4 regions of the Pararhizobium capsulatum DSM 1112 genome follow, and region 3 is predicted to be linked to each of the others. Evidence: predicted binding sites of a transcription regulator. Region 3 holds the regulator's gene; each other region holds the start of a gene.
What was found. Region 3 encodes PhoB, which activates phosphate uptake and scavenging genes when phosphate is short. Its sites were predicted from a motif close to TGTCATNNANCTGTCAT; they were not measured.
Positions count from the first base shown of each region.

Region 1: the regulator PhoB is predicted to act here: its motif matches at 5,622-5,638, upstream of QO002_RS13400 (UDP-2,3-diacylglucosamine diphosphatase).
Region 2: the regulator PhoB is predicted to act here: its motif matches at 5,296-5,312, upstream of QO002_RS13445 (LTA synthase family protein).
Region 4: the regulator PhoB is predicted to act here: its motif matches at 4,178-4,194, upstream of QO002_RS15375 (BtaA family protein).

Region 1 covers NZ_JAUSVF010000001.1:2,745,200-2,752,639, forward strand. Annotated here, with positions in the region: gene QO002_RS13375 (MlaD family protein) at 1-147, opposite strand, end outside; gene QO002_RS13380 (ABC transporter ATP-binding protein) at 227-1,075, opposite strand; gene QO002_RS13385 (ABC transporter permease) at 1,075-2,229, opposite strand; gene dgcA (N-acetyl-D-Glu racemase DgcA) at 2,377-3,360, shown strand; gene QO002_RS13395 (MFS transporter) at 3,330-4,532, opposite strand; gene QO002_RS13400 (UDP-2,3-diacylglucosamine diphosphatase) at 4,645-5,475, opposite strand; gene QO002_RS13405 (NADP-dependent malic enzyme) at 5,677-7,440, shown strand, end outside.
Region 2 covers NZ_JAUSVF010000001.1:2,756,392-2,763,831, forward strand. Annotated here, with positions in the region: gene QO002_RS13425 (diguanylate cyclase domain-containing protein) at 1-1,427, opposite strand, end outside; gene QO002_RS13430 (TolB family protein) at 1,623-2,447, opposite strand; gene QO002_RS13435 (NYN domain-containing protein) at 2,461-3,231, opposite strand; gene QO002_RS13440 (NAD+ synthase) at 3,334-5,013, opposite strand; gene QO002_RS13445 (LTA synthase family protein) at 5,347-7,308, shown strand; gene QO002_RS13450 (DUF1003 domain-containing protein) at 7,413-7,440, shown strand, end outside.
Region 3 covers NZ_JAUSVF010000001.1:1,011,497-1,018,936, reverse strand. Annotated here, with positions in the region: gene pstC (phosphate ABC transporter permease subunit PstC) at 1-763, shown strand, start outside; gene pstA (phosphate ABC transporter permease PstA) at 760-2,082, shown strand; gene pstB (phosphate ABC transporter ATP-binding protein PstB) at 2,095-2,910, shown strand; gene phoU (phosphate signaling complex protein PhoU) at 2,984-3,697, shown strand; gene phoB (phosphate regulon transcriptional regulator PhoB) at 3,801-4,484, shown strand; gene ftrA (transcriptional regulator FtrA) at 4,485-5,516, opposite strand; gene QO002_RS04785 (rhodanese-like domain-containing protein) at 5,575-6,012, shown strand; gene QO002_RS04780 (GNAT family N-acetyltransferase) at 6,016-6,573, shown strand; gene QO002_RS04775 (GcrA family cell cycle regulator) at 6,537-7,070, opposite strand.
Region 4 covers NZ_JAUSVF010000001.1:3,159,018-3,166,457, forward strand. Annotated here, with positions in the region: gene QO002_RS15360 (lytic transglycosylase domain-containing protein) at 1-821, shown strand, start outside; gene QO002_RS15365 (serine hydrolase domain-containing protein) at 861-2,210, opposite strand; gene QO002_RS15370 (putative bifunctional diguanylate cyclase/phosphodiesterase) at 2,375-3,940, opposite strand; gene QO002_RS15375 (BtaA family protein) at 4,240-5,490, shown strand; gene QO002_RS15380 (class I SAM-dependent methyltransferase) at 5,526-6,161, shown strand; gene QO002_RS15385 (glycoside hydrolase family 25 protein) at 6,373-7,173, shown strand; gene QO002_RS15390 (lytic murein transglycosylase) at 7,298-7,440, shown strand, end outside.

The DNA of each region.
Region 1 (7,440 bases), 1.7 Mb from region 3:
GTTGGCGGAGCCTGGAATGCTGATGACCAGTTCCACCATCTCGCCGCTGCGCCCATATTGCGACATCCAGTAGACGAAGCCGAAGGCGGCAAAGATGACCATGACGGTGAAGAACCCGACGATGGTATAATTGGCTTTGGTTTCCATTCCCGACGCTTACCCCGTGGTCCTCTGGACCCTGCTTCAATCCGATTCGGCGCCGCTTGCGCCGCCGCGCCCAGGCTCTCTAGTCCTGCTCGCGAACAATGGAACGTGCCCGCTTGCCGCGGAAATAGGATGTTACCCATTCGTCGTCGCAGGCGAGCATGTCGTCTATCGTACCCTCGACGAGCACCTTCTTCTTTCCCAGTACCGCGATACGATCGCAGACGGAGAAAAGGCTGTCGAGGTCGTGAGTCACCATATACACGGTCAGCCCGAGGGTGTCGCGCAGTTTGGCGATCAGATTATCGAACTCGGCAGCCCCGATCGGGTCAAGCCCCGAGGTCGGTTCGTCGAGAAAAACCAGATCCGGATCGAGCGCAAGCGCGCGCGCAAGCGCCGCCCGCTTGATCATGCCGCCGGAAAGCTCCGACGGATATTTGTCGGCGGCTTCGGGTGCGAGACCGACCATATCGATCTTCAGCCGCGCCAGCTCGTCCATCATCTCCTGGGGCAGGTTCAGATATTCCCGCATCGGCACCTGGATGTTTTCCCGCACCGTCAGCGCCGAAAACAGCGCGCCATGCTGGAAGAGCACGCCAAGGCGGGTATCAAGGACGATGCGTTCCTCGTCGCTCACCTCGTCATATTCCGAGCCGAGGATGGTGATTTTCCCGGACTGCTTGGGCAGCAACCGAAGCACGGTACGCATCAGCACGGACTTGCCGGCCCCGGACGCGCCAACGAAACCGAGAATTTCCCCTCGATAGATGTCGAGATTGAGCTTGTCGAGAACGACATGCGATCCGAAGGCAACCGTCAGATCCTTGACGGACAGGATGACCTCATGCTCGTCGGTCGCAGGTAGCTCGTTCACGCGGTCCTCGGTTTTTTCAGCCTGCTGGGCCTGCATCTCTTGGCGTTCCTCATCCATCAGAAGTCGATCGCCGCGTAGAACATCGCAAACAGGCCATCGACCAGGATCACGACGAAGATCGCCTTTACAACGGATTGCGTCACATGCGCACCGAGCGACTCGGCGCTGCCTCCGACCTTCAGTCCCTCGACGGCGGCAACCACTCCAATGATCAGCGCCATGAACGGCGCCTTGATCATGCCGGCGAGAACAGAGGAGAAATCGACCGCCTCCTGAAGACGCGCCAGGAAGGTCGCAAAGGTAATGCCGGAATAGCTCCAGGTGACGACAGCCGCACCCGACAGGGCGGCAAAATTGGCAATGATCGTCAAAAGCGGCAGAGCGATTGTCAACGCAACGAGCCGCGGGAAAACCAGCACCCCGATCGGGCTCAACCCCATGACCTTCAGCGCGTCGATCTCCTCGCGCATCTTCATGGAGCCGATCTCGGCCGTGATCGCGCTGCCCGACCGGCCTGCGATCATGATTGCCGTCAGCAACACGCCGATTTCGCGCAGCTGCAGGATACCGACGAGATCGACGACGAAAAGCTCGGCGCCAAAATAGCGTAGCTGGAACGCGCCCTGCTGGGCAATGATCGCCCCGATCAGAAACGACATCAGCGTGATGATCGGCACGGCCTGGACGCCCATCCGGTCGATCTGACTGACGATCGCTGCCGGCGAAAGGCCGCTGTGGCGGCCAAGCTTCATCTGCGCGCCGCGCACTGCCGAGCCCAGGATGAAGAGTGCCGCAATCACATCATTCCACGCTGCAGCCATGACCTTGCCGACCGGCGCAAAAACGCGCTCGGCAAGCGAGGGAGCAGGCGCCTGCTCTTCCCTTGGGTCCGGCAGGCTTTTCGGCATGGCCTCAACGAGCTCGATATAGCGCGTCTGGTTGCTGGAAAGCTTGACCTCGCCTTCCTCGCCGCCGAGCTTCTCCACGAAGCGGCGGATCAGCCAGGCGCCTGCGGTGTCCATGGCCGTCACGCCATCGAGATTGATCTCGCTGGCGCCCTGCTCTTTGGCTGCAAGCTTTTCAAGCTGTTGGGCTGCCTCGGGAGCGAAGACATTGCGCCATTCGCCACTGAAGCGGTACACTCGTGGCCCGCCATTCGCCGCCTCATCCAGCGTCACCTCGGCATCTGTGGTCCGTTTGGATTGCGTCACGTCTGTTTGGTCTTCCGCCGCTGGCTGCATTTGATAAAACGTTGACGACTCATAGCCGCTTAGGGTCGATCTGTCACCGATTGATGCTGCTCCGCAAGGCCCGCATCGGGACAGGTCGCCACGGCTGACACCGGCAGGACACAGAACATGGCGCGTACTGTTTCAACCAACATCGAACATTTTCCCATTGCCGGCACCTTCACGATCTCCCGTGGCAGCAAGACGACGGCATCCGTGGTCACCTGCCGCATCACCGAAGATGGCGCAACCGGCATCGGCGAATGCGTACCCTATGGTCGCTACGGCGAAACGCTGGAGAGCGTGCTTTCCCAGATAGAAGCGATTACCCCCGAACTGAAGTCCGGCATCCGCCGCGATGCACTGAACGATCGCATGCCGGCGGGTGCGGCCCGTAACGCCGTCGATTGCGCGCTCTGGGATCTGCAGTCGAAACTGAGCGGCGTCAGCGTCGCAAGCAGGCTCGGCATCAAGACCCCCAAGCCTCTGACAACGGCCTACACCCTCTCCCTCGGCGAGCCCGCGTCCATGGCCGCTCAGGCAGCCATCTGGTCCCATCGCGCACTCCTGAAGGTGAAGGTCGGCACGCCCGACGACCGCGAACGGATCCGCGCCGTGAGAGCCGCTGCCCCCGCCAGCGACATCATTCTCGATGCCAATGAAGGCTGGGCTCCGGAAACGCTTGCCATGCATTTCGAGGTCTGCGCCGAAGCCGGCATTGCCCTGATCGAACAACCGCTTCCCGCCGGAAACGACAGCTTTCTCGCCTCGATCGCCCACCCCGTCCCGGTCTGCGCCGACGAAAGCGTTCACAAGACTTCGGATCTTGCCTCTCTGGTCGATCGCTATGACGCGGTCAATATCAAGCTCGACAAGACGGGTGGACTGACCGAAGGTTTGCGCATGCGCGATGCGGCAAAGGCGCTCGATCTCAAAATCATGATCGGTTGTATGGTCGGAAGCTCGCTCGGCATGGCGCCGGCCGTACTCCTGGCGCAGGGGGCCGATTTCGTCGATCTCGACGGCCCGCTGCTGCTGGCGAAAGATCGCCATCACGGCCTTCACTACGAGGCATCGCTCGTCTATCCGCCGACGGCCGGCCTCTGGGGCTGAATGAACCAGGACGTCAGCGCAAAACAGCAGCCGACAAAGGCGACGACGGACATGGCGTAGAAGCCATCGACACCATACCAGGCATAGAGGTAGCCGGATGCAAAGGTGAAGATCGCCGTGAAGATGCCGGTATAGAAGAAGTAGATGCCCTGTGCCGACGCTTCCTGCTCCTCCGGAACGCGTTCCACCAGCCTGTTTTGCATGCCGGTGTGCATGATCGCGTAGGTGAAGGCGTGAAAGCACTGCAGCAGGAAATAGCCGCCGAAGCCCAGGTCCATCGGAAAGATCAGCCAGCGAACGACCGCAAGGCCGCAGCCTGAAAAGATCATCGTCCAGATGCTGACGCGCCGGATGATCGGCTTTGCGCAAGCAAACATCAGCACCTCGGCAGCAACGCCAGCACTCCATAGAAGCCCGATCTGCGTGCCGGTAAAGCCGATATGCTGCCAGTAGATCGCCGAGAAAGCGAAGAGCATCGCGTGGCTGCCGTTGACCAACGTCACGCCAATCAGCAGCAACTGCAAGTCCAGCTTGCGCAACGTCTTGGGCGTCGGCTCCGTCAGGGTCGTCAGTGTCGAGGGACGTCTGGGACGTCCCACGCGGGGCGCGATGAAGGTCATGCCGATCATCAGCACAAAGCCGACCGCCATCGCCGGCAATACCATGCCGCCACCGAAGAGACCGATCATCTCACCGCCGAGCATGGTCGCACCGATGAAGGCGACCGATCCCCAGACGCGCATGCGGGCATAATCGAAGCCCCAGCGACGAACACCCGTGAGCGCAATTGCCTCGACGATCGGGACATAGGGCGAATAGACCGCGCCCTGCAGCGCATAGATGACCAGCACGTACCAGAAGGCGTGCGAGACGAAGAGGGCCAGTGCCGTCAGCAGGGAGAAGACCGCCGACCAGACCAGCACCTTGGACCGTTCGCCGATCCTGTCGGCAAGCAGCCCCGCAAGTGGTGCGGTGATGACGCGCACGAACATCGGCACCGCCAAGATGATCCCGATTTCGAAATCGCTGAGCGAGAGGGTGCTGAGCCAGACCGGAAAGAACGGCAGGGCGAAACCGTTGACGATCAAAGGCGCGCAGAAGAGCAAGGCGATGCGCGGCACGAAATAGGCGGGCGCATCCTCGCGGTAAGGAAGCTCTGGAGAAGGAATCATGGAGAACCTGACGTTAAGGCCAAGCCTTATCACAGCCCATGCAAGCCTCGCCACAAGGGCATGCTATACCCTGCGAGAATCCGCTACACTGCGACCGATGTGCAACGTCGGATCAGGCGGCCTCGCGTTCGCGCAGCACGTCTGTTATCGACGCAAGCGCAAGTTTGGCCTGCGGGGCCGGCAACCCGACCATCTGGCGCCAGGTGATCAGCTCCATCGTGCCGTCTTCATGCTCGGCAATCGCCGTGCAGCTTTCGACCCAATCGCCGGTGTTGATGTAGCGGATGTCATCCATCTGATCGATAACGGCATGGTGGATATGACCGCAGATGACACCATCGACACCCGTGCGGCGCGCCTCTTCAGCCACGACCTTCTGGAATTCGCCGATGAAGTTGACGGCGTGCTTCACCTGAAGCTTGGCCCAGGCCGAGAACGACCAGTAAGGCAGGCCCAGCCTGCGGCGCACGGCCGAAAGCACGACATTGATGGCGATCGCCGTATCGTAGGCCCAGTCACCGAGATAGGCGAGCACGCGGGCATTGCGCACGACCACATCGAATTCGTCGCCATGCAGCACCAGATACTTGCGACCGTCACCGGCTTCGTGGATGTGGCGATTGGCGACTTCGATGCCGCCGAAGTGGATACCGGGGAAATCGCGGGCGAATTCGTCATGGTTGCCGGGGATGTAGATGATGCGGGTTCCCTTTCGGGCCTTCCGTAACAGCTTCTGGACAACATCGTTGCAGGGTTGCGGCCAGTACCAGCTGCGCTTCAGCCGCCAGCCATCGACGATGTCACCAACGAGGATAATGGTATCGGCGTCATGAACTCTCAGAAAATCGAGGAGGAAATCGGTCTTGGCCGCCTTGGAACCCAAGTGAACATCCGAAATGAACAGCGTCCGGTAGCGGCAGGTGGCGATATCGGTGTCGGTCATGGCTGTCTCGCGTTTTACCTTCCTGTCTTATGACACGTCAAAACCAGACTCGTGTTTCAGGAGAATGACAACGCCTGTGGTCAGCGAAAATCCACGGCTGGGGTTCGACACCATGAGAAGGTGAAAATCGGCCACAAAAAACTGTACGTCGCAGAATTTTCATGAAAAAAGGGCCGCGTCCAACTGATGGGGATTGCAAGAATGACGATGGGTGAAAAGGGCAAGGGCCCGCAGGTTCCAACGAGTGGCGATCTGGATGAGCAGGCTCTGTTCTTCCACCGCTATCCGCGCCCGGGCAAGCTCGAGATCCAGCCCATCAAGCCGCTCGGCAACCAGCGCGACCTGGCGCTTGCCTATTCACCGGGTGTCGCCGCGCCCTGTCTCGCGATCCGCGACAATCCGGAAACGGCCGCGGACTACACCGCGCGCGCCAATCTCGTCGCCGTCGTTTCCAACGGTTCGGCCGTGCTCGGCCTCGGCAATATCGGCCCGCTTGCCTCCAAGCCGGTCATGGAAGGCAAGGCCGTCCTCTTCAAGAAATTCGCCGGCATCGACGTGTTCGACATCGAGATCGACGCGCCGGGCATCGAGCGCATGGTTGATGTCATCTCCGCGCTTGAGCCGACCTTCGGCGGCATCAATCTCGAGGATATCAAGGCCCCGGAATGTTTCGAGGTCGAGCGCCAACTGCGCGACAAAATGCAGATTCCGGTCTTCCACGACGACCAGCACGGCACGGCGATCATCGTCGCAGCCGCAATCCTCAATGGCCTTGAACTGGCCGGCAAGGATATCGCCGCAGCCAAGATTGTGACTTCCGGCGCGGGTGCCGCAGCGCTCGCCTGTCTCAACCTGCTCGTCACCCTCGGTGCCAGACGCGAAAACATCTGGGTCCACGACCTCGAAGGCCTCGTCTATGTCGGCCGCGAAGTGCTGATGGACGAATGGAAATCCGTCTATGCGCAGCCGAGTGATAAACGCGTGCTTGCCGACAGCATCGCCGGCGCCGACGTCTTCCTCGGCCTCTCCGCCGCAGGCGTTCTGAAACCCGAACTTCTCGTTCAGATGGCTGAAAAGCCATTGATCATGGCACTTGCCAATCCGAACCCCGAAATCATGCCGGAAGTTGCCCGCGCCGCCCGCCCCGATGCGATGATTTGCACCGGGCGCTCGGACTTCCCCAACCAGGTCAACAACGTCCTCTGCTTCCCCTACATCTTCCGTGGCGCGCTCGATTGCGGCGCCCGGACGATCAACGAGGAAATGAAGATGGCCGCCGTGCGCGCCATTGCCGCGCTTGCCCGCGAGGAACCTTCCGACGTTGCTGCCCGCGCCTATACCGGCGAGACCCCGATCTTCGGGCCGGATTATCTGATCCCCTCGCCGTTTGACCAGCGGTTGATCCTGCGGATCGCACCAGCCGTGGCCAAGGCTGCCGCCGAGAGCGGTGTCGCTGTTCGCCCCATCACCGATTTCGACGCCTATCTCGACCAGCTCAACCGCTTCGTCTTCCGTTCCGGCTTCATCATGAAGCCGATCTTTGCCGCTGCAAAAAACTCCCCCAAGAACCGCGTGATCTTTGCTGAAGGTGAAGACGAGCGCGTCCTGCGCGCCGCCCAGGTGCTGCTCGAGGAAGGCACTGCTCGCCCGATCCTGATCGGCCGCCCGCAGATCATCGAGACCCGTCTGAAGCGCTACGGCCTGCGTATCCGTCCCGATACCGATTTCGAAGTGGTCAATCCCGAAGGCGACCCCCGCTTCCGTGACTATGTCGATGATTATTTCTCGCTCGTCGGCAGGCTCGGCGTCATCCCCGAAGCCGCCCGCACGATCGTTCGCACCAACCAGACCGTCATCGGCGCACTGGCCCTTCGCCGTGGCGAAGCCGATGCGCTGATCTGCGGTGTTGAAGGCCGCTACAGCCGCCACCTGCGCGACGTGTCGCAGATTATCGGCAAGCGCGAA
Region 2 (7,440 bases), 1.7 Mb from region 3:
AGATAGAGCGCACGATCCGCGGCAGGGACAATCTCGCGGGGCGTCAAACCATGGTCCGGCGCGAAGGCGACGCCGATACTGCTTCCGACAAACAACAGCTGCCCCTCAAACGCCACCGGGATCTGCGCTTCGATGACGAGAGACTGCGCCAGAGCCGTCGCCTCCTGTCTTGATACGGAGTGATCGAGGATGACGGCAAACTCGTCACCGCCGAGGCGCGCAATGCTGCCGCGCCCGGCAACCTTCGTCGCAAACCGCTCGGCCAGAACCTTGAGAAGCGCGTCACCGGCCGGATGTCCGAAATTGTCATTCACCGCCTTGAACTTGTCGAGGTCGATGCAAAGCAACGTAAAGGGACGTTCGCGAACGCCCAGCACGGCGGCCGCCAGCGCCTGCTCGAAGCCGGCCCGGTTGAGAAGCCCTGTCAGCCGGTCGTGCCTCGCCTGATGGCGGTTCTCCGCTTCGCTCGTCTCGAGCGCCGAAACGACGGAACCGAAACGCAGGGCAATGAAGGTCATGACCAGGGTTGCGAACAGTCCGATGACGATAACGCTCGGAAGCGTTTCGGAGCGAACGAAGCTGCCGGGTCGGCGCGGTGTCCACGCCGCGACCATGCAGGACGGTTCGGTACAATTTCCAAGCGCCACATGGATCGCTCCGTAGGCGAGATCGCGCACGGAGGAAAACTCCAGATGCGAGATGCCGAGTCTCGCCTCCATGTCGTTCATCATGCGCGCCGTAAACGGCTTGACCGTGACCATGAAGATAGGATCATGGCGTGAAGCCGGGATGCGCAGCGAATTCGGGACGACTGCCTGCACGACAACGATGCTCAGCGCCCCATCGACAACACGGATGTCGCTGGCGTGGATTTCGGGAATGGACGCGCGCAACGCATCCGTATCGCGTTCCGGCCGGCTGAGACGCCAGCCGTTTCCATCAGCATGAACATTATCATTGTAGAGACCGTCGGCGCGTTCCAGGAGGTCAGTTGTCCATTTCAGCGTACGGGCGCCCTCGCCGTTGCCCACTTTGGCACCATTCTCGACGGAGAGGATCGGATTACCTGCCCTGTCGGTGAAGATCATCCAGCGGAAACCGAAATCGGCCCACAGCCATTCGGTCATCTCCTCGGCGACAAAAGCGTCATCGACCGTCCCGTCTTCGAGCTGGGCGAATGTCTTGTCCCAGAAGGACAGCTCGGCCTGGTACTGGACAACGGCATCGATCTGGTGCTGAAGCTCGCCGTCGACCAGCTTGCGTTCGGCGGTCAGGCCGAAGCGATCAGCTTCCGTCACGGATCGATCAAGCACGATCGCAAGGCTGGTCACGATCAGAAGCGCAAGCCCGGCACAGGCAGCATGGATCACGAGAGCCGTGCGTCCTGCCTTGGGCCTGTTCTTTGCTGCACCGTCCGAAAGCCCCATGCGACGATCCCTCCTGCGATTCCCGTTTGGGAAAGGCCACAGCACGGCTCGCCGTGCATCGTTGGTCGCCGCCCGCATTCTCATGTCGGGATTCAGCGATCCGACATATATTAGCAATCAAAGCAGAAGTTTCGTTTAAGCAAGCTGGTTGGAAATTGGTTAAAGCCGCCAATTTAAGATTGCGCACATCACCGTTCACACGGGCGCGTAGCGCACGCAAGCGAAGGATTTTGCGTCCGGCGCCCAGTTGGGTACATTGATCGTGCCCTGGCCGCCGAACAGCGGAAACAGCACGCGCGCATTCGAGCCGTCCATGTCCATCAACCGCAACCGGACATTCAGGTCGCGCGGATGATCGAACACATCCCCCTCGTAGGAGATCACCAGCAGGTTTCGTCCATCCGGCGAAGGATGCGGAAACCAGTCGCCGTATTCGCTATCGGTGATACGCTCGACGGCACTGGCGTCAGGGCGAACGCGCCAGATCTGCATGCGCCCAGTGCGGCTGGAGTTGAAATAGATCCATTCACCGTCGGGGCTGTAGTCCGGCCCGTCATTGCGGCCCTCGCCGAAGGTCAGCCGCGTCTCCTCGCCGCCACCGACGCCGATCGTGTAGATATCGAAGACGTCATTGCGGATACCGCAATAGGCAAGCCTCTTCCCGTCCGGCGACCAGCCATGCCAGTAGGACGGTATGTTCGCCGTTACCTGCCGAGGTGTGCCACCGCCGATCGGCAGCGTATAAATCGTCGAGGCCCCATATTCTGTCTTGTCACTGATGACGATCGTTGCACCATCGGGAGAAACCCCGTGATCATTGTTGCAGGTCCGCGCCAACCCGGTGTCGATCTCCACCGGCTCGCCGCCATCCAGCGGCAGGCGATAGAGCAGCCCATCGGCATTGAGGATCAGCGACTGCCCGCCAGCCGTGAAGTTCGGCGCCTCGAAGAGCCTCTCGGTCTGCCAGACGACGCGGCTCTCATTGGTTTCCAGTGAATAGATTTCGACAGAACTGCGCATATTTATCCCCTTGTCAGGCTCGCGCCAATCGCTCCCGCAACACTACCACGCCTGTTTCCTCAGAAGGGCGCAATCGCATCTGGGCGCCATTGCTCGCATGATTCCGCGTCTCGACGAAAGACAGGGATGCAAGCAGTTTGGTGAGTTGGGCAGAACCGTATGCTTTGGGCGAAAAGCCGGGGTTCAAGCGGCGCAAAGCGGTGCCCAGCAGCGAAAGCCCCACCCATCCGTCATCAGCCGGGTTGGACGCACCGACGGCGACGGCAACAATAGAGCGCAAAGCAGCTATCTGCGGGTTGGATTTTTCATTGTCACGCATGATCGCGCCTTTTCCCTCGACTCCGCTCTTCCGGTTTTTTGAGGAGAGCGGCACGAACTTGTCGAAGGCCCCGCGATAGCTGGAATCAGCCTTGTTTTCGCCAATACCGATGACTTTCTTTCCTCGTGCCCGGATGCGCATGGCAAGCGTGGTGAAGTCGCTGTCGGATGTGGCAAGGCAAAAGACGTCAATGTCCTCGAGGTAAAGCAACTCGCTCGCATCTATTGCCAGGAGAAGATCGGCAGCATTCTTTCCATTAACAGGATTGGGTGTCTGTCTGAGGTCCAGGGCAAGACTGGGAGCTGCTGCGATCCAGGGTTTCAGGCTGCCGTTCGAAAAATCTCCATAGACCCGCCTTTCCACAACTTTGCCAAGCATCTCCGCATGGCGAAATATCTCCGCCGCCATCTGACCGGAGATATTTTCCGCATCAACAAGAACCGCGACCTTTGCCTGCGCTTGCATATCATCCTCCATGGCACCGGTATTTGCCGTGAGGTTATGGAGGGTATGGGACACACGCAATGAGTGAAAGAAAATTCCCGTTTCTACGGTTAACCGTATCTCCTACCGATCCCGGAAGCGGTTGGTGATCGGGTAGCGCCGGTCGCGACCGAAATTCTTCTTGGTGATCTTCACGCCCGGTGCCGATTGCCGGCGCTTGTATTCGGCAATGTAGAGCAGATGCTCGATCCGGTGCACTGTCGCCTCGTCATGGCCGCGTGCCACGATCTCGGCCGTGCCCATTTCCTTTTCGACAAGGCACTCCAGAATGTCATCGAGCACCGGATAAGGCGGCAGCGAATCCTGGTCGGTCTGGTTCGGTCGCAACTCGGCAGACGGCGCCTTGTCGATAATATTCCTCGGGATCACCTCACCGGACGGTCCGAGCGCGCCGGTCGGAACCGTCGTGTTGCGCCAGCGCGACAGGCCGTAGACCTGCATCTTGTAGAGATCCTTGATCGGGTTGAAGCCGCCGTTCATGTCGCCATAAAGCGTCGCATAACCCACCGACATCTCCGACTTGTTGCCCGTCGTCACGACCATTGAGCCAAATTTGTTCGAGATCGCCATGAGGATCGTACCGCGCGTACGGCTCTGAAGGTTTTCCTCAGTGATACCGGCTTCCGTTCCCTCGAAAAGCTCCGAAAGCGCACTGGTGAAACCCTCGACGGGCTCCTCAATCGGCACGATGTCATAACGGCAGCCGAGCGCCTTGGCGCATTCCTCGGCATCCTTGAAGGATTCCGACGAGGTGTAGCGATAGGGCAGCATCAGCGTGCGTACCCTCTCCTCGCCCAGGGCATCGACGGCAAGGGCGGCGCAGATCGCCGAGTCGATGCCTCCAGAAAGGCCAAGCACGACGTTTTTGAAGCCGTTCTTGTTCACGTAGTCGCGGAAACCCAGCACGCAGGCCCGGTAATCGGCCTCGTCACGTTCCGGAATCTTGGAAAATGGACCGCCGTCACAGCGCCAGGTTCCATCCTTACGATGCCAGTCAACGACGGCAACCGTCTCTTCGAACTGGCTCATCTGGAAGGCGAGCGTTTTGTCCGCATTGAAGCCGAAGCTCGCGCCGTCGAACACCAGTTCATCCTGTCCACCCAGCTGGTTGGCAAAAACCAGCGGCAGACCGGATTCGATCACCTGGCGCAACACCACCTGATGGCGCACATCAACCTTGCCGCGATAATAGGGCGAGCCGTTCGGCACGAGCAGGATTTCCGCTCCGCTTTCAGCCAAGGTCTCGCAGACGCCGAGATCGTTCCAGATTTCCTCGCAGATCGGAATACCCAGCCGCACGCCGCGGAAATTCACCGGGCCGGGCATGCTGCCTTCGCTAAAGACGCGCTTTTCGTCGAATTCGCCGTAATTCGGCAGGTCGATCTTGTCACGCAGGACGAGGATTTTTCCGTCGTCGAGCACGGCGACCGAATTGTGACGCCCGGCCTCCCCCTGGCGCGGAAAACCGACGACAACGCCAGGACCACCGTCAGCCGTATCGGCGGCAAGCGCCTCGACCGCCGCCTGGCAGGCTTTCAGGAATGCCGGCTTCAGGACGAGATCTTCGGGCGGATAGCCCGAGATGAACAATTCGGTCAGAAGCAGCAGATCCGCTCCCTGGCGGGCCGCATCCGCCCGGGCCTCACGCGCTTTTGCAAGGTTGCCTGCCACATCGCCAACCGTCGGATTGAGCTGTGCAACAGCGATACGAAGCGTCGAGGAAATGGTCTTTTGCGCTGTCATGGACGGGCCTGCCTTGGTTCTGCACATGGATCGCGGTTGAAAACCGCATCCGTTGTTTAGAGCGGTTCACGCGCAAACGGAAGCATTCTGTTGCACCTGGCTCAGCCCGTCAGGCACTTCCCGGCAGGTGCGCATGACGACCAGACGCTGCGAAAGCGACCGATTTTCCGCTGGGTGGGCAGGTGAAAAATTTGGCCAACGACCGCAGTCGGTTGCGGGCACAACTCCCGTGCCGGGTATAGTTTCCTGGGGCCTAGGCAAATTATTCATGTTGCATTCAAGATGACGACTGTATGACAGTTTCAAGAAAGTTTTGTAATATTGGAGTAGGCCTTGGCCAGTTTCGAAACTGTAGTCGGTACCGTAGCCGCGCCGGGTACGGCAGGATTGGCACCGTCCTTTGGGACCGGCAAAGCAAAGGCATGGCGGGCGGCGATCCGCGCAAATGCCCGTCGCGTCGCGCTATCTGTCCCGCTTTCCCTCCTCTTGACGTTTTTGCTCGTCTTTGCGGTCGAATGCATCTCCCGCAACTCCGTCCGCGAAACCGTGCTGTATTTTCTGGATCCGATGCGTCCGGCCTGGACGACAGTCGGCATCTTTCTGCTTGTAGCTCTGACAATCGATGCCCTTTTCGCGCGCCAGCATTTCGCCATCCTGTTTCTGGCGCCGCTTGCGCTCATCCCGGCGCTGATCAGCCACCAGAAGCAGGTCTTTCTTTCAGACCCGCTCTATCCGACGGATTTCCTGTTCGGCCGCCAGATCATGGAGCTGATGCCGGTTCTCGTGCGGGATAGGCCCTGGACGGCCGTTGGCATCGTTATCGGCGCCATCCTCTCGGTCGTGGCGCTCGCCTGGCTCGTGCGCTACGCTTGGCGCCGCTTCCCCAAGCTGTCGCGCAAGCCACGGCTCGTGCGACTGGCGATCAGCCTGCCACTGCTCGCCGGCTTCTACAACATCATGGACTACAACGATTTTTCGTGGCTGCGCGACCGCCTTCGCGTCATCCCGATCATGTGGGACCAGACGGAAAACTATCGCCACAACGGCTTCGCCATGGCCTTTGCCATCAACTTGCCGATGGCAAATGTGACGGCGCCTGCGGGCTATATGCTGAACGCCATCGAGCAGATCCCGGTCAAGCCGGTCCCGGCCGGCACGAGCCATCGCGGCAAGCCGGATGTCATCGTGCTGATGAGCGAGTCCCTTTGGGATCCAACCCGCCTGCCGAACCTGAAGCTCTCCGCCGATCCGATGCCGACGATCCGTGAAATGCAGTCGGGCAACATCTTCTCGCCGGAATTCGGCGGCATGACCGCCAATGTCGAGTTCGAAGCCCTGACCGGCTTCTCGAACGCCTTCTTGCCCTATGGCAGCATTCCGTATCAGCAGTATATCCGCAACCCGATCCCTTCGCTTGCGACCTTCTTCCGGGGCGAAGGTTATGTGGCGCGCGCCGTCCATCCGTTCCAGAAATGGTTCTGGAACCGTAGCGCCGTCTACAAGGCCTTCGGTTTTGAAGACTTCCGCTCGGAAGAAAACCTGCCCCCGATGCAGAAGCGAGGCATCTTCGCCTCGGACGAGTCGCTGACCAAGGAAATCATCCGCCAGGCCGATCAGCTGCGCGATCCCTTCTTCTTCTTCACGGTAACGCTCCAGGGCCACGGCCCCTACGAGGCAAACCGCTATGCGAAGAACACGATCAAGGTCGAAGGCAACCTGCCGGAAGCGGATCGTCAGGTGCTCGAAACCTACGCCCAGGGCGTCAAGGAAGCGGACGTCAGCCTGAAGATGCTGATGGATTGGGCAAAAGAACGCGATCGCGAAACCATCATCGTGATCTTCGGCGATCACCTGCCACCGCTCAACACGGTCTACACCAATACCGGCTTCATGCCCGGCGTCACGGCCTCGCGCAAGGGTCCGCTCGACCAGATGAAGATCCAGCACGAAACCCCGCTTGTCGTCTGGTCGAACAAGACCGGTCCGGTGAAGGATATCGGCACGATCAGCCCCGCTTTCCTGTCCTACAAGATCCTGCAGCAGGGCGGCTTCGAGCATCCCTACTACACCGGCTTCCTCGGCAACGTGTTCGATCGCTACCATATCGTCGACCGCTACATGCTGGTCGGTGCCGATGGCAAGGACAAGGCCAACTGGTCGCGCGAGAAGACTGTCGATCCAACCGTACGCGACTATCGTTTCCTTGAACACGACATGATGTTCGGCAAGCGCTACGGGACCGATCGCTTCTTCCAGTCACACGCCGAGCTCTTCCCCGCACAGCCTGCCATGTAGGGTCAGGCCGGATTAAGATCACTCGAACGCACGAGGCATAACTGCGAAGCTGCCAACCGCCTGTTTCTATTGTAGACAGGTGGTAGCAGTAGCGGAGCAGTCCCATGTCCAATTTTGACGACGTCACCCACA
Region 3 (7,440 bases):
GGCGGCCGGCAGCGGCGGCACGGAAGGACAGTTCGGCCTCCTGCCGCTTCTTGCAGGCACGCTCTACATCGCCTTCGTCGCCATGCTGTTTGCCGTACCCGTTGGCCTTTTTGCAGCGATCTACATGGCGGAGTACGCTCGTCCTGCCGTTCGCGGCATCGCCAAGCCACTCCTCGAAATTCTCGCGGGCATCCCGACCATCGTCTACGGCTTCTTCGCCCTGATCACGGTCGGTCCGTTCCTGCGCGACGTGTCGGCCCAGCTCAACGGGCTCATCACCGGCAACTACGTGAACTTCATTCAGGCGCAGAGCGTTCTGACGGCCGGTATCGTCATGGGCATCATGCTGATCCCCTTCGTTTCCTCGCTCTCCGACGACATCATCACCCAGGTTCCGCGCTCGCTGCGTGACGGCTCGCTCGGCCTTGGTGCAACCCGGTCGGAAACAATCAAGAAGGTCGTGCTCCCCGCTGCCCTTCCGGGCATCGTCGGCGCTCTCCTGCTGACGGCCTCGCGTGCTGTCGGTGAAACCATGATCGTCGTGCTTGCCGCCGGCGTTGCCGCCCGCATGCAGTTCAATCCCTTCGAAGCGATGACGACCGTCACGGTCAAGATCGTCAATCAGCTGACAGGCGACCTCGAGTTCAACTCGCCACAGACCCTTGTGGCCTTTGCACTCGGCATCACCCTGTTTGCGATCACGCTTTGCCTCAACATCTACGCGCTCTACATCGTGCGCAAATACCGGGAGCAGTACGAATGACCGAGATCTCCGCTTCCGCACCCTCCGCCTTCGTCCGTCCCGCCCAGGCACGCCGCGACATCGGCATCAAGAAACGCTACCGCGCCGAAAGACGCTTCCGGGCCTATGGCGTGGCGGCGATCCTGACCGGCCTGTTCTTCCTGTTCGTGCTGCTTTGGACGGTCGTCTCCAACGGTTACACCGCCTTCCTGCAGACGACGATCACCCTGCCGATCGAGTTCTCCGAGAAGGTCATCGATCCGAAGAACGAACGCGCCGACAATCCCGCAAAGCTGATGACGGCGAATTATCCGCTGCTCGTCCGCGATGCTCTGGTGAAGGCGTTGAACATCGATCCGTCGAACCGTGCGCTGGTCAAGCAGGCGACCGACATGGTTTCGGCCAGCGCCCGCGTCCAGCTGCGTAACATTGTCGTCAACAACCAGTCCGCCATCGGCACGACGCAGAACGTTTCTCTGCTGGCCGAAGGCAATATCGACAGCGCCAACAAGGGCCAGATCGATCTCGCCGTGCCGGAAGCCAACCGCAAGGTGAAGGACCAGCAGATCGAGTGGATGAAGACGCTCACCGAGAGCGGTTCGCTCACGAAGTCCTTCAACACCGGCCTCTTCACCTTCGGCGCATCGAGCCGTCCGGAAGCAGCCGGCATCGGCGTCGCGGCGCTCGGCTCCCTCTACATGATGTTGATCGTGCTCGTTCTTGCCCTGCCGATCGGTGTTTGTGCATCGATCTACCTGGAAGAGTTCGCGCCGAAGAACCGCTTGACCGACCTGATCGAGGTGAACATCAACAACCTCGCGGCCGTTCCGTCGATTGTCTACGGTCTGCTTGGCCTAGCGGTGTTCATCAACTTCGCCGGCATGCCCCGCTCGGCTGCTCTCGTTGGCGGTCTCGTCCTGACGCTGATGACGCTTCCGACGATCATCATCGCGACCCGCGCGGCGCTGAAGGCCGTGCCGCCTTCGATCCGCTCTGCGGCTCTGGGTCTCGGCGCCTCGAAGATGCAGACCATCTTCCATCATGTCCTGCCGCTCGCCATGCCGGGCGTTCTGACCGGAACGATCATCGGCCTTGCCCATGCGCTTGGCGAAACCGCCCCGCTGCTGCTCATCGGCATGGTCGCCTTCGTCGTCGATTATCCTGGCTCGCCGATGGAGCCCTCCACTGCCCTGCCCGTGCAGATCTACATGTGGGCCAATGAAGCAGAACGTGCATTCGTCGAACGGACGTCGGGAGCGATCATCATCCTCCTGGTATTCCTCGTCGTCATGAACCTTGGCGCAATCCTGTTGCGGCGTCGCTTTGAGCGTCGCTGGTAGTGAGGTAGAAACATGAACATGATGTCCGAAGCAGCAGTCGAAAAGGCTCTCGAGCAGAAAATGAATACCATACCCTACAAGATGATCGGCAAGGATGTTTCCGTCTATTACGGCGAGAAGCGCGCTCTTTTCGATGTGAACCTCAACGTCCGCGAAAACACCGTCACCGCTTTGATCGGCCCTTCGGGCTGCGGCAAGTCGACATTCCTGCGCACGCTGAACCGCATGAACGACACGATCGACGGCTGCCGCGTGACCGGCAAGATCACGCTCGACGAAGACGATATCTACGATCCGACGATCGACGTCGTGGAACTGCGTGCCCGCGTCGGCATGGTGTTCCAGAAGCCGAACCCGTTCCCCAAGTCGATCTATGAGAACGTCTCCTACGGCCCGCGTATCCACGGTCTCGCCCGCTCGAAGGCGGAGTTCGACCAGGTGGTCGAGCAGAGCCTGCAGAAAGCCGGCCTCTGGAACGAGGTGAAGGATCGCCTGCATGAGCCGGGCACCGGCCTCTCGGGTGGTCAGCAGCAGCGTCTGTGCATTGCACGCGCCGTTGCGGTCAGCCCGGAAGTAATCCTGATGGACGAGCCCTGCTCGGCTCTCGACCCTATCGCAACCGCAAAGGTCGAGGAACTGATCCACGAACTGCGCGCCAACTTCACGATCGTCATCGTCACGCACTCGATGCAGCAGGCAGCCCGCGTTTCGCAGCGCACCGCCATGTTCCACCTCGGCAATCTCGTCGAGGAGAACGATACCGACAAGATGTTCACCAACCCGGACGACCAGCGCACCCAGGACTACATCATGGGCCGTTTCGGCTGACGATGCGGTCTGCCGCCAGCCACTGGCCAAGCGGCGGACACCTGGAAACTGACCATGATCCGAAGGAACGACGATGAGCTCTACACATATTGTTTCCGTCTATGACGAAGACCTGAAATATCTTTCACGCCGGATTTCCGAGATGGGCGGCCTGGCCGAGCAGATGGTCGGCGATTCTGTCCGCGCCCTCGTCAACGCCGATCTCGCCCTTGCCCAAAAGGTCATCTCCGATGACGTCGTGCTGGACGAGGCAGAACGTCAGATCGGTGAAAAGGCGATCATCACCATCGCCAAGCGCCAGCCGATGGCGGCCGACCTGCGCGAAATCATGGGATCGATCCGCATCGCTGCCGATCTGGAACGCGTCGGCGACCTCGGCAAGAACACCGCCAAGCGCGTTATTGCCGTCGCCAACGCCAGCCTGCCGCGTCAGCTTGCCCGTGGCCTCGAGCACCTTGCCGAGCTTGCCCTGGTGCAGCTCAAGGAAGTGCTGGATGTCTATGCATCCCGCTCGCCGGAAAAGGCCAACAGCATCCGGGAACGCGACGGCGAGATCGACGCGATCTACACGTCGCTTTTTCGCGAACTCTTGACCTACATGATGGAAGATCCGCGCAACATCACGCCCTGCACGCATCTTCTTTTCTGCGCCAAGAACATCGAGCGTATCGGCGATCACGCAACCAACATCGCCGAGACCATCTATTACATGGCGACGGGCGCGCAGCCGGTTGGCGAACGGCCGAAGGACGACACGGCCAATACCGTGGGCGCAATCGGCAACTGACCGCGGCGGCGCGGCAAATGTTGAAAATGACCTAGATTGAACGCCGGACCAGGGAAGGTCCGGCGAGCGCTCTTCCTTTGCGAAAGCGCCCAAGGAGTTGATCATGCAGCCAAGAATTGCCGTTGTGGAAGATGAGGAAGCCCTCAGCGTTCTTCTCCGCTACAATCTGGAAGCCGAAGGTTTCGACGTCGATACCATCAATCGCGGCGACGAAGCCGAAATGCGCCTGCAGGAGCGCTTACCGGACCTGCTCATTCTCGACTGGATGCTGCCCGGCGTTTCCGGCATCGAGCTATGCCGTCGTCTGCGCCAGCGGGCCGAGACCGAGCGCCTACCCATCATCATGCTGACGGCGCGTGGCGAGGAAAGCGAGCGGGTACGTGGCCTTGCCACCGGCGCGGACGATTATGTGGTCAAGCCTTTCTCGACGCCGGAGCTGATGGCGCGGGTCAAGGCGATGCTGCGCCGTGCAAGGCCGGAGGTACTTTCCACGCTCCTCAAATGCGGCGATATCGAGCTTGACCGCGAAACGCACCGGGTTCACCGCAAGACCCGCGAAGTCCGCCTCGGCCCGACAGAATTCCGCCTTCTGGAATTCTTCATGGCCTCTCCCGGCCGTGTTTTCTCGCGCTCGCAGCTGCTGGACGGGGTGTGGGGCCACGACATCTACGTGGATGAACGCACCGTTGACGTCCATGTCGGTCGTCTGCGCAAGGCGTTGAACTTTTCGAACATGCAGGACGTCATCCGCACGGTGCGCGGCGCCGGCTATTCCCTGGAAAGCTGACTATCCTGCCTCGGCAATCGCGGGGCCAGCAAAGGTCTCGCGATAGGCTGTCGGTGTTGTCGCATAGTGTCGCCGAAAATGATGGCGCAAGGTGGCAGCGGCACCAAAACCCGCCAGCTCGGCGATCCTGTCGATCGGGGTCGCGGAATTTTCCAATAGGTCGCGTGCCCGCGTCAGGCGCTCCAGCAGAACCCATTGCGCCGGCGTCGTTCCCGTCGCCGCCTCGAAGCGCCGAAGGAAGGTGCGAGTGCTCATGCCGGAGATATTCGCAAGCGACGCGACGCTGTGATCGGCACCGAGATTGTTGCGGATATGATCGAGAAGCGGTCCCAGGCGCGCGCTTTCGTGAGGTAACGGCACAGCACGCTCGATATACTGCGCCTGTCCACCATCCCTGTGCGGCGGGACGACAAGACGTCGGGCCACCATATTGGCCGCGACCATTCCGTAGTCACGACGAATGAGGTGCAGGCAGAGATCGATGCCGGCAGCGCTCCCGGCTGAAGTCAGGACCGTGCCTTCATCGACGTAGAGAACATCAGGCTGCACGTGAATATCCGGATAACGCTGTTTCAGCGCATCCGTATAACGCCAGTGGGTTGTGGCACGTCGCCCCGCCAGCAGGCCTGCCGCCGCCAGCGCGAAGACGCCCGAGCAGATCGAGAGAATGCGCGCTCCACGTCCATGCGCCGCCGCCAAGGCTTCGCACAGCGCATCCGGCACGGGCGCATCGACGCCGCGCCAGCCGGGCACGATGATTGTCCCGGCTTCCGCCAGCAAATCGAGACCGCCGTCGGCGACAATGCGCACACCACCGGCCGCTCGCATCTCGCCGGGATCGACCCCGGCCACGGCAAAGCGATACCAGTCCGCCCCCATTTCCGGCCGCGGAAGCCCAAAAGCCTCGACCGCAACACCGAATTCGAAGGTGCAGAGACCATCGTAGGCGAGTGCTACGACGAGCGGGCTTGGCGGTTTCGGGTGTCGGTTCAAATCTGGCATGATCTTCACACTATATGGCAAAACTGCCATCTGCCAATCCCACGGACGCCGGCGTATCCAGATGATGACAGCAACCAAGGAGACAATCATGAGCTTCGTCACCGAAATACCGCCCGCATCCGCGGAGGTTACCATCGCTCATTTCCTGCAGAGACTTTCCGTCGAGACCGATTGCGCCGACGTATCCGCCGTTCTTCGCACCGGCGAGCCGGATTTCGCGCTTCTTCACTCCGTCGGGTCCCCGGAAGCCTATGCCCGCCGCCACGTACCCGGCGCGCTCCACCTGCCCCATCGCGAGATCAGCGCCGGGCGCATGGCAGCGTGGCCAATGGAAACGATCTTCGTCGTCTATTGCGCCGGTCCCCATTGCAACGGCGCCGATCAAGCAGCTCTCAAGCTGGCGCGGCTCGGCCGGCCTGTTAAGATCATGATTGGCGGCATCACCGGCTGGGCCGACGAAGGTCTTCCCTTCGCAGCAGGGTCTGAGCCCGGCGACATCAACGCGCTTCCCATCGCAGCGGAGTAGAAAATGACAAACAATGACCTGGAAATCCGACCTTTCGAGCATCGGGATGTGGAGGAGGTGCTCGATCTGATGCGCAGCCTCGCAGTCTTCGAAGGATATATTGACGATTTCCGGGTCACGGCGGCAGATGTTATCGAGCACGGTCTTGGCACCTCACCGCGCTTCGGCGTCTTCGTAGCAACCCTCGCCGACAAGGTTGTCGGCATCGCCGTCCACTACGAGATCCCCTGGACCTACGATCTCAAGCCGGTGGTGGTGTTAAAGGAACTTTTCGTTGCGGCAGAAGCAAGGGGCCTTGGCGCCGGAAAAGCCCTTTTCCAACGGCTGGCCGTCTATGCCGGGGAGATCGGGGCATCCAAAATCGCCTGGACCGTGCTTGATGGAAACGAGCCGCCATGCGCTTCTACGAACATCAGGGCGGCAAGCCCGATACGGTCTGGCGGCCGTGGCTTGTCAGGATGTCATGAAAATGAAAAAGCCGCCCAACCGGAAGGATGGGCGGCTTTTCGAATGAAATTCGTGGCTCAGCGGGCGCGACGACGCTCCGCCGAAGGCTGGTAGGCCAGCTTGGCATGGAATGTGCAATAGGGCGACGTATCCGGAGAGTCATTGCCACAGAAGTGGAATTCTTCCTTCATCGGATCGCCGATCGGCCACTTGCAGGTGCGGTCGGTCAGCTGGGTAAGGCCGAGGCGGCGCGACATCGGAACGACGACATTGCTGCCGACAGACTGGATCTCCGCCTGCTCCATTACATCCAGATCGACCTCTTCCTTCAGGACTGTCGCACCAGCCGGACGGGCGACGGTGCGGGTCGGCGCTGCAGGACGGGCAGCCGCATAGTTCGGTGCTCGGGGTGGCGATGTCGGGCGCTTGGCGCGGGTTGGCGTGGCAGCCGTTCCACCCGCCTTCGCGCGGCCGGGAAGCGACAGCCTGTGAACCTTGCCGATAACAGCGTTCCGGCTCACGCCACCAAGCTGCGCGGCGATCTGGCTTGCACTCAGACCTTCCGACCACAACTTCTTCAGTTTTTCTACGCGCTCGTCTGTCCAGTTCATCGTCTCGCCTCCGTGTCAGCGTCGGTAAGGACAGAATCCATCACCACGCCCCGGCCATGCGCCGAAGCTGAAACGCGATAATACTTTTGGTGACTAGGTCCGCCGCATGCGTCTAGTAATTGCTTATTAACGTAGAGACAGGGCGACTCCGTGACAAGAGTCACCGGAATCCGAGCGAATCGATTTTTAAGTTTTCCCCAACTTGCTGCTGAGGCGTGGCATTTTTGCAAGAGTTGGCGCTTAAAAAAATCACAAGCGCCAAGACCGCGCAAATTGCCGCAAAGCCGGGCCTTTTGTTGACATCGCAGTGCGAAATGTCGATAGTGCCGCTGCCGCCGCAAGGCGGCATTTTTAATTTCTCGGACCCGGT
Region 4 (7,440 bases), 2.1 Mb from region 3:
CCGCATCAGCTACGGCCAGCGCCGCCGCTGTAGATGCCGACACCCCGCCCCCGGTTGATCTCGCTGCTGCAGCCGCCGCAACCACTTTTGTCGTGCCCGGCATGCCCGCCCTGCCCACGCCGCGCCCCGATATTCCGCAGACTGCCGCAGTCGCCGCCGCAACCCCGGTTGCAGCCTCGCCGGTCCAGATCGCTTCTGCCGTTCCGCAGCAGGAACCGCTTCCCGAAGCTGCAGCCGCGATGGTTCAAACGGCCTCCTTTGGTACCTCTCCGCAGATTCCACAGGGCATGTATGCCATGGCCGCTATGGAATCGGATTTCGATACCGGTGAACCGATGGGCCTCGAAAACCTGGTCGCCAGGGAAATGATCGTGCCGATGCCGCGCCCCGGTTCCGCCGTGGGCTATGCCGCGGCAAGCGCCATGCCGGCCTCGCTGACGACAGCACTGGCTGCAAAGCCAACCAGCTCGCGGCCCGAACTTGACCGCCTGATCAGCTTCTATGCCAAGCTGAACGGCATTCCTGAAGAGCTCGTTCACCGAGTCGTCAAGCGCGAGAGCACCTACAATCCGCGCGCCTATCACAATGGCAACTACGGCCTCATGCAGATCCGCTACAACACGGCCAAGGGTCTCGGCTATGAGGGTCCGGCCGAAGGTCTTTTCGACGCCGAAACCAATCTGAAATATGCGACGAAGTATCTGCGCGGCGCATGGGTCGTTGCCGACAGCCAGCACGACAGCGCCGTAAAGCTCTATGCCAGCGGCTATTACTACACGGCCAAGCGCAAGGGTCTGCTCGACGACCTCGACATGCGCTGATCGCTCAACCGATCACCATCCGGTTTTATCTGAAGGCGATTATCGGATCGCCTTTATGATTTCTGCATCCAGCGTACGCACGTCATAACCAAGCGAAGACGGTGTCAGACCGAGCCGCACCACGGCGAGATCCAGCGACGGCACGATCATGACCGTCTGCCCGTCATGCCCCTGCATCCAGTAGGCATCACCCGGCAAATCGATGGCCTTGTTACCCGGCCCCTCCGTCCACACTTGCCCTTCGCCATAGGCGCCCTTGGACGCTGATGTCGGCGTGCGCATGAAATCGACATAGCCTTCCGGCAATATCTGCTGATCGTTCCAACGACCGCCGCGCAACAGGAACAGGGCAAAGCGCGCCCAGTCGCGCGCTGTCGCATACATGTAAGACGAGCCGACGAACGTGCCGTGCGCATCCGGCTCCAGGACCGCGCTGTTCATGCCAAGCGGACGAAACAGCGTGACACGCGGAAAGACCAGGGCTTCGCGCGTGCTATCGAAAGTCTGCATCCAGAGATGCGAAAGCAGCGTACTGGTGCCGCTGGAGTAGCTGAAATTTTTGCCCGGCGCGGCCACAAGCGGTTTGTCGGCGGCAAAGCCGGCCATGTCGCCCTCTAGGAACAGCATGCGCGTGACATCCGTCACGGAACCATAATCCTCGTTGAACTCCAGTCCGCTCTGCATGCCCATGAGATCAGAGAGCTTGATGCTGTTGCGTGGATCGTTACGCCATTGCGGCATGAGTTCCGTGCGATCGAGCGCCATGCGTCCGTCGCGGATGCGCAAGCCGATCAGCGCGGCGGTCACTGTTTTCGTCATCGACCAGCCGAGGAGCGGCGTATTTCGATTGAAACCTTCGCCATATCTTTCAGCAACGATCCTGCCGTTCCTGACGACCACGAGCCCACGAATACCTGGACCGGCAAGAGTATCGTTCTGGACGACGGACTGGAGTGCCGGCTCGGGTACGACCCCGTCCCCCTCAGGCCAAGGCTTGGTCTCATCTCCGGGACCGCTCCGGCGACGCAACTGACGATTGCCGGGAAAGGCGGAAAAGTCTCCATCGGCAACGGTGGTGCAGCCCAATCCTTCGCGATAGATCGCATGGCCGGGGGCCGCAAAACCGAAAATCCGCGCGGTCACCGACTTGCGGGCATCATCTACGGAAACACGTATGAAGCGTAGAAGCGGGTTTCCCGGCGCCTGAACATCCTCGGACAAAACCTGCGAAGCGTTGCGGCCTGCCAGGAAAACGTTCGAGCAGACAATCTTGGCGGCATAGGCATCGCCGATTCGCAGCAGTTCCGGCGGAGACACGGCGAGCCATGCAGCAGCTGACGCTATGAGGGCGATCGCCGAGCCTGCGAGCCATTTCAAAACCTTACGCATCAACTCCGCCTCTGCCTCGCCCGAAGATCGATCGCGACCCATCCTCAAATCAAAAGAGCACGGTCAGGAAAACAGGATTCAGCCCATTTAGGAAGAGCATGCGGCAATCAATTCGCCGCTACTGGTCTATTCCATTGAATAGATAAGACAAATATCGAAGCGCATCAGGCGAGACGCCCCTCGCCCTTGAGGAGATCGCGGTCGAGAATGCCCATGACATCCTCGGCGCCGACCGGACGGGAAATCAGGAAGCCCTGAGCTTCGGAGGCTCCGAGCGCACGGACAAATTCCATCTGTCCCTCCGTCTCGATTCCTTCGATGGTCGTCGAGACCTGGAACGTGTTGCCGAGCTGGAGAATGATATCGACAAGTTCGGCATCGCGGCTGTTGGCAAGCATGGCGCGGGTAAAGGAGCGATCTACCTTGAGTTGATCGAGCGGAAAACGGCGAAGATTGTTGATCGAGGAGAAGCCGACACCAAAATCGTCGAGTGCAATGCGCACGCCATGAGACCGCAGCTCCGCCAAGCTCTCGCAGATGACGGCGGCATCGACGGAGAAGATCGATTCGGTCACTTCGATCGTCAGACGCCCCGGCGCCAGTCCGGCATCGGCAAGGCATTGCTTGACATAGGGGACGAAGGAACGGTCCTTGAACTGATCACCGGCCACATTGACGGCCACACCCGTCGGCGACGGCCAATGCGAGGCTTCCTGGCAGGCGGTGCGCATCACCCAGTTGCCGATCGGCAGGATCATGCCCGTCTTTTCAGCGGCTCCGATAAAAACATCGGGCTGAATGATGCCCTTCTGGGGATGGTGCCAGCGGATGAGCGCCTCAAAGGAACGCACCGCACGGCTCTCCACGCCGACGATCGGCTGATATTGAAGAAAGAATTCGCCAGCCGCCAGCGCACGGGAAAGATCGTGCTCGATCTCCAGTTTGCGGCAGGCTTCCTGCGCCATTTCCAGGCTGTAGTAGACATGGCTGTTGCCGGGAATTTCCTTCGCCTTGTAAAGCGCCAGATCAGCCTGCTTCAGGAGTTCAGTCATCGAGCCGTCGCTATCCTGTGCCAGCGCAACGCCGATGCTGGCGCATGTCCAGAACTTGCCGGCGTCGAGTTCAAACGGTTCGGTAAAGAGTGCCTCCACGGCGCTAATAATGTCCTGGACTTTACCTTCGGAAGGCGCCCCGGAGATGAGAACGACAAATTCGTCGCCACCGAGCCGATAGACACCGGCAATGCCATTGAGCGTTCCGGTCAGGCGACGGCTGAGTGTGATGAGGAGCTGGTCTCCGGCGTCATGTCCCATGGTATCATTGACGAACTTGAAACGATCGAGGTCGAGAAGCAGCAGCGCCCCATAACCATTTTCCCCGTCTGTCTCGGGGGACTGCATATTCATGTCGCGCTCGAGGGCGAAACGATTTGCCACGCCTGTGAGCTGATCGGTGTGAACGGCACGGGAGAGTTGCTGCTCAGTTTCACGACGACGCTCAAGCTCCTCAACGAGGCGAGCGCGCGAGCGGCTCCATTGAAAGATCAGCGCACCGCTCATCAGCGGCAGCACGATAGCGCTGAACAGCGCCGTAGCACCGAAGGAAAGAAACGATCCACCGCCGAAGATGCCGTGACCATAAAGCAGAGCAGTGGGCAAAAGTGCTCCTGCCACCATGCCTACGATGGCATTTCTGAGTTCGGAGCTGAGCGGAAACACCTTAAACATCATGTTCATCCTGACAGACTGATTCTGCTGCGACTGACTTCGGCAATATTGGGCACCGGAAGAAATATGCGGTCCTCACTAAAATTGACCAGAATGTATAAACGATTTCGCTACCAAATCGTGAATGCACCGAAACAACTGGCGAGTGCGAACATCCATGTTTAACAAATATTTGATGTCGATCGCCCATCTCGCGGTCGCCAGCAAGCTTTTCAAGGCGAGGACGGGCGCGCTTTGTGACGTCATCAAACTGTAGCCGACTCGACATACAAGCGGCCAACCGAAAAAACGGATGGCGCGCAATGACTGATCTCGCTCCCGATGCCGGCTACAGCCGGAAGAACGACAAGCTTAAAACCGCTCTTATTCAGCATGATGCGCTGAGCTTTGCCGGCCTGTCCGAGCGATTGTTCGGCCTGCTCTTTTCCGGTCTCGTCTACCCGCAGATATGGGAAGACCCTGATGTCGATATGGAGGCGATGCAGCTTACGAGCGCGCATCGGATCGTGACCATCGGCTCCGGCGGTTGCAACATGCTGGCCTATCTTTCGGCTGGCCCAAACCAGATCGATGTGGTCGATCTCAACCGTCACCACGTCGCCCTCAACCGTTTGAAACTCTCGGCTTTTCTCCATCTTCCCAGTCACGGTGATGTCAGTCGCTTCTTCGGAGAAGCAGGGCTTGCCAGCAATGTTCAGGCCTATGACCTTTTCATCGCGCCGAAACTCGACAAGGCGGCCCGCGACTATTGGAACGGCCGCGACCTGATCGGCCGTCGGCGCATCAGCGTCTTTTCGCGCAACATCTACCGCACCGGGTTGCTTGGTCGCTTCATTGGCCTTGGTCACCTTGTTGCCCGCCTGCACGGCGTTGATCCAAGCGAACTGGTTCAGGCGAGATCCATCCGCGAGCAGCGGCAGTTTTTCGATAAACGACTGGCGCCCCTCTTCGATCGTCCGTTCGTCCGCTGGATCACGGCACGCAAGAGTTCGCTCTTCGGCCTCGGCATTCCGCCGCAGCAGTTCGACGAGCTGGCTCGCCTCAGCGAAGAACGCTCTCTGTCCGGCGTACTGCGCGGCCGATTGGAAAAACTCGTCTGCCACTTCCCGCTCAAGGAAAACTATTTCGCCTGGCAGGCCTTTGCCCGACGTTATCCTCAGCCCCATGAAGGCGAACTGCCTCTCTATCTGCAGGAAGGTTCGCGCGACGCCATTCGCGACGGTGCCGAGCGCGTCACGGTTCACCACGCGAACTTTACCGAGCTTCTTGCCGGCAAGCCCGCAGCTTCGGTCGATCGCTACGTGCTCCTGGATGCCCAGGACTGGATGAACGACGAGCAACTGAACAACCTCTGGACCGAGATTTCCCGCACGGCCGCACCGGGCGCGATTGTCATTTTCCGCACCGCCGCCGAATCCAGTATCCTTGATGGTCGTCTGTCCGACACGTTGCTTGGGCAGTGGGAGTATGACGCTGCCCGCTCGCAGGAGCTGTGCCGCAAGGACCGCTCGGCAATCTACGGCGGCTTCCACATCTACCGGAAAAAACCGTGACCCTGACGCGGACCTTCGACAGCCATGCGGACCGGATGGATCGCATGTATCGCTACCAGCGCCACATCTACGACCTGACCCGCAAATACTATCTCTTCGGTCGTGACACGATGATCCGGGAGCTGGGCGTGCCGGTTGGTGGAACCGTGCTGGAAGTCGGTTGCGGCACCGGGCGAAACCTCGCCCTCATCGCCAAACGGTTTCCCGGTGCCCGACTGTTCGGGCTGGATATTTCCGCCGAGATGCTGTCCAGCGCTCAGGCCAAGCTGGCGTCCCTCGGAGAGTGTGGAGCACATACGGACCTTCCGGTCCTGCGGGTCGCCGATGCAACGGATTTTTCTCCCGAGCAATTCGACGCCAGCGGCTTCGACCGCATCGTCATCTCCTATGCTCTCTCGATGATTCCCGACTGGGAAAAGGCGATCGATGCCGCGATTGCGGCACTCAACCCGGGCGGTTCGCTGCATATCGCTGATTTTGGCCAACAGGAGCGCCTGCCCCGATTCGCTGGCAACACCCTGAAAGCCTGGCTTCGCCGCTTCCATGTCACGCCCCGCCCCTTGCTGCGGCAAGCGCTGCAACAGCGGGCGGATGCCACGGGAGCCACGCTCGAATTTCGGGCGCTCGGACGCGGATATGCCTGGCTCGCGATCTATCAGCAGGCCCATTGAAGCAGTCAGTCGCTGCGACCTCAGGTATCGACGCTTGTGCGAACCATACCGAATGCGGCATTTTCGTCGCGCTTTAGCAATTGCGGCTTGAAAATAACCCAATTTTTACCATGATGTGGTGAGGATGAGGTTCACGCCTCCCGGGGGATCGTCACATCATGGACATGATCGGATGAGGTTGGATCGTCGATCTTTTCGAAACGGGAACCTCATGCGCCGGCATCTTCTGGCCCTCTTGCCCATCCTGACGCTTCTGTCCGCCTGCACCTATGCGGACTACGATCTCGTCTCGACATCCTCCATCTCCCCGCGGTTCCAGGACAAGGACCCGCAGAATTTCGGCGAGCGCACGCCGCATCACCACGCGATCCACGGCATCGACGTTTCGAAATGGAATGGCGACGTTGACTGGCCGCAGGTCCGAAAATCCGGCGTTTCCTTCGTCTTTATAAAGGCAACCGAGGGCAAGGACAGGATCGATAGCCGCTTCAACGATTACTGGCAGGGCGCGCGCGCGGCAGGCCTCGCCTATGCCCCCTATCATTTCTATTATTTCTGCTCCACCGCGGACGAGCAGGCCGACTGGTTCATTGCCAACGTGCCGAAAAGCGCCGTACACCTGCCGCCGGTTCTGGACGTGGAGTGGAACAACGAATCCAAGACCTGCCGTTTCAGGCCTTCGGCGCTGACCGTGCAGGCGGAAATGAAGCGCTTCATGGACCGCCTTGAAGCCTATTACGGCAAGCGGCCGATCATCTACACCTCGGTGGATTTCCACCGCGACAATCTCGTCGGCCAGTTCAACGACCACCATTACTGGGTGCGCTCGGTGGCCAAACACCCGACCGAAATCTACACGGACCGCCGCTGGGCCTTCTGGCAATATACCAGCACCGGCGTGATACCGGGCATCAAAGGCGACACCGACATCAACGTTTTTGCCGGCTCAGCCAAGAACTGGAAGAACTGGGTTGAAGCCGTTTCGAAGCCTCAACAGGTGGCCCGGAACTGAGAGCCGTCAGCTTTCTTGTTTCGGCCCCATTGCCATGCGATGGGCACACATACGCCTTACCCAATCCCAGCCTCCGCCCCCGCCCGACCCGTTGGCGGCGCGGACAAATATTGAAGGATCTGCGATGTCCCGCGGCTTTCGGCCTCTGCTTCTCTCCACCCTTGTTTCCCTTTTCGCCTCCTCCGCGATGGCCCAGCAGGCACCGGCCTGCGGTGGTGACCTTGCGACCTTCCTGGTAGGCGTCAAAACCGAGGCTGTCGCCAAGGG